2 regions of the Streptomyces sp. NBC_00859 genome follow, and region 1 is predicted to be linked to the other one. Evidence: riboswitches for the same ligand, from Rfam matches in the RefSeq annotation. Region 1 holds a riboswitch; the other holds the start of a gene.
What was found. A riboswitch is a leader RNA that binds a small molecule or an ion and turns the genes downstream of it on or off. The one in region 1 is predicted to bind cyclic di-AMP.
Positions count from the first base shown of each region.

Region 2: it holds a riboswitch for cyclic di-AMP, as region 1 does, so the genes downstream of both, OG584_RS31270 (C40 family peptidase) here and OG584_RS07700 (M23 family metallopeptidase) in region 1, are expected to answer to the same signal.

Region 1 is NZ_CP108826.1:1,877,884-1,881,137, reverse strand. It holds gene OG584_RS07705 (M16 family metallopeptidase) at 1-1,042, shown strand, start outside; cyclic di-AMP (ydaO/yuaA leader) riboswitch at 1,284-1,443, shown strand; gene OG584_RS07700 (M23 family metallopeptidase) at 1,456-2,238, shown strand; gene OG584_RS07695 (GntR family transcriptional regulator) at 2,439-3,116, shown strand.
Region 2 is NZ_CP108826.1:7,092,160-7,095,413, reverse strand. It holds gene OG584_RS31275 (alpha/beta hydrolase) at 1-606, opposite strand, end outside; cyclic di-AMP (ydaO/yuaA leader) riboswitch at 1,220-1,436, shown strand; gene OG584_RS31270 (C40 family peptidase) at 1,440-1,913, shown strand; gene OG584_RS31265 (ATP-binding protein) at 1,961-2,392, opposite strand; gene OG584_RS31260 (helix-turn-helix domain-containing protein) at 2,627-3,254, shown strand, end outside.

The sequences.
Region 1 (3,254 bases):
GGTCTCCCGGCTGCCCAAGGCGCTCGGCCTCCTCGCCGACGCACTGCGCGCGCCCGCCTTCGCCCCGAGCGAGGTCGAGCGGATCGTGGGCAACAGGCTCGACGAGATCCCGCACGAGCTGGCCAACCCGGCCCGCCGCGCCGCCAAGCAGCTCTCCAAGGAGCTCTTCCCGGCCACCGCCCGCATGTCGCGCCCGCGCCAGGGCACCGAGGACACGGTGGCGCGTATCGACGCGGCAGCGGTCCGCGCCTTCTACGACGCGTACGTACGGCCGTCGACAGCCACCGCCGTGGTCGTCGGCGACCTGGCGGAGACCGATCTGGACGCGGTGCTCTCCGAGAGCCTCGGCGAGTGGAAGGGCAACGCGGGCACACCCCGCCCGGTACCTCCCATCACCGCGGACGACACCGGCCGGGTGGTCGTCGTGGACCGCCCGGGAGCGGTCCAGACACAGCTCCTCATCGGCCGGATCGGGGCCGACAGGCACGACCGGGTCTGGCCGGCCCAGGTCCTCGGTACCTACTGCCTGGGCGGGACACTGACCTCCCGGCTGGACCGTGTCCTGCGGGAGGAGAAGGGCTACACCTACGGGGTGCGGGCCTTCAGCCAGGTCCTCCGCTCCGCGGCCGACGGGACCGGCGCCGCCATGCTCGCCATCAGCGGTTCGGTGGACACCGAGTCGACCGGGCCCGCGCTCGACGACCTCTGGAAGGTGCTCAGGACGCTGGCGGCCGACGGGCTGACCGACGCCGAACGGGATATCGCCGTGCAGAATCTGGTGGGCGTCGCCCCGCTGAAGTACGAGACGGCAGCCGCGGTCGCGGCCACGCTCGCCGACCAGGTCGAGCAGCACCTGCCGGACGACTTCCAGGCGCAGCTGTACGCACGCCTCGCCGAGACCGGCACGGTCGAGGCGACGGCCGCCGTGGTCAGCGCGTTCCCCGACGACCGTCTCGTGACGGTGCTGGTGGGCGACGCGGCGCAGATCGTCGAGCAGGTCAGGGCGCTGGGTATCGGCGAGGTGACGGTGGTCGCGAGCTGAGGTCCCGGCGGCGCCGGGCCGCCGCGGCGAGGCGGACCCGCGGGGTCCCGGTGGGCGCACTGCCCACCGGGACCCCGTTTCCCTTTCGCGGCGTACGTCGACATCTGTCCCACTTATCCATAAGCCGGCGCTCCGTCCTGTGGCATGTGCTACAAAAACGGTGGCCCGTTTGGTGCAGCCGGGACCGACCGTTTAGCGTCGCTCTCGCTGTCCGCCGGACGTAAGCCGCAACCGCGGCGCCGGGCAGCGATCGCCGAGTCCCCGTCAGGCGCGAGCCCGGGGAGCCGGGGACCCACTCAGTCCCTGGGGTGAATCGGGGCCGCTTCCCAGGAGCGGGCCCGTAGGAGACCTTCCTGCTCCGAACCCGTCAGCTAACCCGGTAGGCGAGAGGGAAGGAAAGGACCAGCCCCTTCATGGCGTTCAGCCGCCCTACCGGGAAGCACCGTGCCCCGAACCGCCTGACCCGCAGGACCGCGAGCGTCGCCGGAGTCGCCACTCTCGCCACGGCCGGTGTCATCGGCACCCTCGCCTCACCCGCGATGGCCGAAGGACCCGAGGTCCCCGCCGCCCAGCAGACCCGCCTCGACCGCACCATCTTCGTCGAGGACACCGTCGCCGACCGGATATCGGCGCAGGCCACCGCGCAGCAGCACGAGGCCGCCCGCGCCGAGGCAAGGGCGAAGGCCGTGGCGAAAGCGAAGGCCGCCGCGAAGGCGAAGGCCGAGCGGGAGCGTGAGGCCAAGGCGGCCGAGCAGCGCGCGGCGCGCGCCGCGGCCCGTAAGCGGCTCAACGCCTTCGTGCCTCCTGTGGCCAACTCGTACGTCTCCACCGGCTACAAGACCGGCGGCAGCCTCTGGTCGTCCGGCAGCCACACCGGTATCGACTTCCACGCCGCGAGCGGCACCCCGGTCCACGCCGTCGGAGCCGGCACGGTCGTGGAGGCCGGCTGGGGCGGTGCGTACGGCAACAACATCGTCATCAAGATGCACGACGGCACGTACACGCAGTACGGCCACCTCTCGTCCATCGGCGTCTCGGTCGGTCAGTCCGTCACATCGGACCAGCAGATCGCACTCTCCGGCGCCACCGGCAACGCCACGGGTCCGCACCTGCACTTCGAGGCCCGCTCCGGCCCCGACTACGGCTCGGACATCGACCCCGTCGCGTACCTGCGCTCGCACGGCGTCCACGTCTGACCCTCTGTGTCCCGCAAGGCCCCGGTGCTCGACGCGCCGGGGCCCCGCCCGTTCCGGCTGTTCGCACGGACCGTTTTCGCATGGCCAAAAGATATCCATGATTTACCGGGCGCCTTCGGGAATTAACCTTCGCTGTCATAAGGTCGCCGCACAGGTGCGGAAAGACCGCGATATGCGGGCTTCGATGCGGAGGTTCGGTCATGCGCATTCCCGCGCAATCGGTATGCACGGCAATCCGTGACGACATCATCTCGGGAGTGTTCGAGCGAGGCGGCCGGCTGACCGAGGAAGTGCTCGCGCGCCGCTACGGTGTCTCCCGCGTCCCCGTCCGCGAGGCCCTGCGGACCCTGGAGTCGGAGGGGTTCGTGGTCACCCGCCGCCACGCCGGTGCCTGCGTCGCCGAACCGACCGAGCGGGAGGCGGCCGACCTGCTGGAGATACGGATGCTGCTGGAGCCGATGGGGGCGGCCCGCGCGGCCCAGCGGCGTACCGAAGCCCACCTGAAGGTGTTGCGAGGCCTCGTCAGACTGGGCCAGGAACGGGCCAGGCGTGGCCAGGGCGAGGACCTGCGGTCACTCGGCGGCTGGTTCCACGAGACCCTCGCGCAGGCCTCGGGCAGCTCGGCGCTGACCACGCTGCTCGGTCAGCTGCGGCAGAAGATCAGCTGGATGTACGCCGTGGACCAGCCGGTCCGTCCTGTCGTGTCCTGGGCGGAGCACGGCTCCATCGTGGACGCGGTGGCACGCGGCGACGCGGACCGGGCGCGCGCCCTGACCGCGGTGCACGCCGAGCACGCCACGCAGGCGCACCGGCTGCGGAAACCGGGGCGCGTGAGGGATTCGCAACATGCTGTAAACATTGCGAGCACCGCCGATTAACAGTCCGGCCGTATAACAGACCTGCTGTATACGGAGAGAGCGTTATCCGATTCGGCCCGTCTCTCTCCCTGCTGCTCCGCGCTGCCTTTTCGCGGTCTGCTTTTACGATATCCGGGCCCACAGGTCCGGAACGCAGAA
Region 2 (3,254 bases), 5.2 Mb from region 1:
CATCGCCCCGCTGCGCTTCTCGCAGCCGTCCGCGTACTGCGCCGCGAGCTTGCGCTGAACCCGCTTGTCGGCGGCGCTGTCCGGGACGGGATCCGCCTTCGGAGCACTGACGTACTTCTGCGGGTCGACGCACGAGAGGGGTGCCGAGTGGCCCACACCCCGGGGGTCGAAGCCCACGAAGTCGTACGCCTTCGCGGTGTTGACCCAGAGTGCGCTCCTGGTGGTGGTCCTGATGGGGAAGCGCATGCCCGAACCGCCGGGGCCACCGGGGTTGTAGACGAGGGAGCCCTGCCGCTGCGACGCGGTGCCGGTGCTCGCGGCGCGGTCCACCGCCAGCTTGATCGTCCGGCCGTCCGGGTGCGCGTAGTCGACCGGCACGGTCACCCAGCCGCACTGGACCGGCTTGGCGAGCGCCCAGTCCGCGGGACAGTCCCGCCAGTCGATCCCCGCCCTCGCCGCGCGGGCGGCGGCGACGGCCGCACCGTGCGCCTCCGGGCCGGTGCGACCGCGGCCGTCGGCGGTGGCCGACGGTGCAGCCATGGCGCCCGCTATGAGAGTCGCCGCGGCCAGAGCGCCGGCCGAGCCGAGCACTGCGGTGCGTCTCACGTGGTACCTCCCCCTCTGCGAAGCGCCGTTCGCACGGCGCTCTCCAGTACGTACGGGGATCCTTGCGTGTGAACAGTCCCTGACAACAGGGCGCATCGGGGTTCTTTGCCAACCCGAAATGCGGAGATCCTGGTCCGATGAGCGGTTCAGCCCCAGCCAAAGGGCCCTGCATCGGGCCCGTCCGCCCGGCGGTTGGGCCCCGGTCGCCACAGCGGCCCGCAACGCGGAACCGGGACAGAGGAGTTCGGCCGGGCACCGCTGCCGCGCCCAGCACCCGGCGCCCACTCGGCCGGCAGGCGGCCCGCCCATCCTTTCGGCGGGCGCCGTTACACCGATGGACGCCCCCCGGAAGGCGTAGCCGGGCGGTGTTCCGGCTGTCGCGCCGAGTTGCACATCGCACCGGCCGACCCGCCCCTGACTACTGCTCCGCCCCAGGTGGGGGACGTGCGGCCACAGGAAAACCTGCCGCAGCGCCGTCGGTATCCACCCGAACAGGCCATCGGCACGAACCAGTACAAATCGGCGCGGTCAGCCAGAAATCCGCCCTGCCATGGGTGAAGATCCGGGAGACGACAAGCCCCCGCCACCACGGCGGGGCGGTCCGGGCGGACGCCGAGTCCTGCCGCCGTACCCGGATGTCTGGTCGACACGAGTGGATCGGCAGGAGTGGAGGACCCAAGCAGTCCGGGGCGACAGCGACGTCGCTCCTTGGGGTGAAGCCGCCCGGCGGGCAACCGACTTGATCAGTCGGCTGTTCCGCCGGGCGGCCGGGCAACTTCGCCGGCCCGAACCCGACAGGTCATCCTTCACAGGCGGTTTGCGAAGGGTTGCGCATGACTGCGCAGATTCATATCCCGTCTCTGCTCACCCGGGCCGGAACCGCCTCGGCCCTCACCCTCGCCGCAGTTGCGGGGACCTCTCTGGCGCCGGGTGCGACCACCGAAGCCCAGGCCGCCATGCACGCCGTCAGAGCCGTGCAGGTAGCGGCCTCCAAGAAGGGCTCGCCCTATCAGTGGGGGGCGGCGGGGCCATCGCGGTTCGACTGCTCGGGGCTGACGCTCTACTCGTACAAACAGGCAGGGAAGAAACTGCCGCGCACCGCTCAGGCGCAGTACAACCGGGTGCGCCACATCTCGGCCTCCGGACGGGCCCGGGGCGACCTGGTGTTCTTCCACTACGGCCGCAGCGTCTACCACGTCGGTATTTACGCCGGGCACGGGAAGATCTGGCACTCCCCCAAGACCGGCGCAGTGGTGAGGCTGGAGAAGATCTGGACCGGCAGCGTCTGGTACGGCCGGGTGGGCTGAAGCCGTAAGCCCCCTGATGCCGTAAGTTCCTCTGTTCGCAGGTGCGTTCAGCCCTGGGCCGTGGCAGTCCAGGGCAGGGCGATCCATACCGTCTTGCCGCCCTCCCGGGTGGGCGTGACGGTCAGCCGGCCGCCGTTCTCGGCTGCGAGCCAGCGGATGATGACCATGCCCCGGCCGTTGTCCTGCTGTACGGCAGCGGGCAGGCGTTGGGGCCAGCGCGGATGACTGTCAGTGACGCCGATACAGAGCCGTTCGTCCCGCTCGAGGACGGTTTCCACGGTGAAGGTGGGCGACGCCCCGAAGGTGTGCTGCACCGCGTTGGTCGCGAGCTCCGAGACGATCAGCCTGATGGTGTCGGCCAGCTCGGCTTCAGGAGACAGCCCCCATTCGGTGAGCACTCGGGCCACGAACGTCCGCGCTGCCGGAACCGAGGCCGGCTCGCTCGGCAGCGTGACGGATGCTTCCTGGTGGTCTGCCATGGCGGCCTGCCCCTTTCCCACCGATGAAGGCGCCGGCCTCGTGACGAATGCACTCCGAGGACGGCTTCGGGTGGCGCTTTGTACCAGCGTGACACTCATAGTGACCGCAGTACCCGTCATCCACCAAGATGTGCATATATCTGTCGCTCAAAGTGATGAACTCTGCGACGCGGAGCCGTATTTGACGTCCGGTCTGGCACGTTTGCGGAAACGGCCGGCCGGAGGGAGAGCCGCGTGCGCAGCAGCCCGGCGGTGCGCCGCGTCAAACTCGGCGCGGAGCTGCGTCGGTTGCGCGTCCTGGCCGGTCTGACCAGCGCGTCCGCAGCCCGGCTGGTGGGCTGGCACCAGTCGAAGGTGAGCAGGATCGAGACGGGCCGCAGCGGCGTACGGCCGTCGGACGTGGTGCTGCTGCTCGATGCCTACGGGGTACGGGACGACCGCCAGCGCGAGCTCCTGGAGGCACTGTCCGGCGCGGGGGCCGCCGAGGGTGCCGGTTGGTGGCACACCTACCGGGGCCTGCTGCCCGCGCAGTACCGGGACTTCATCAGACTGGAGTCCCAGGCGTGCACGGCTCACACCTTCGAAACGTCGGTGATGCCGGGGCTGCTGCAGACACCCGGCTACGCGAAAGCGGTGACGCGGGCTTCACTGGACGGACCGGCCGCCCGGACCGTGGACTCACTGGTCGACGTACGACTGGCCCGGCAGAGGGTACTGAGCGCGGATCCGCCCCTGGAGCTCAGTGCGGTCGTCGATGAAGCGGCTCTGCACCGGCGGATCGGCGGCCTCCGGGTGATGGCGGAGCAGTTGCGGCACGTGAGGGAGGTCGCGCAGCTTCCCCATGTGAACCTGCAGGTCATGC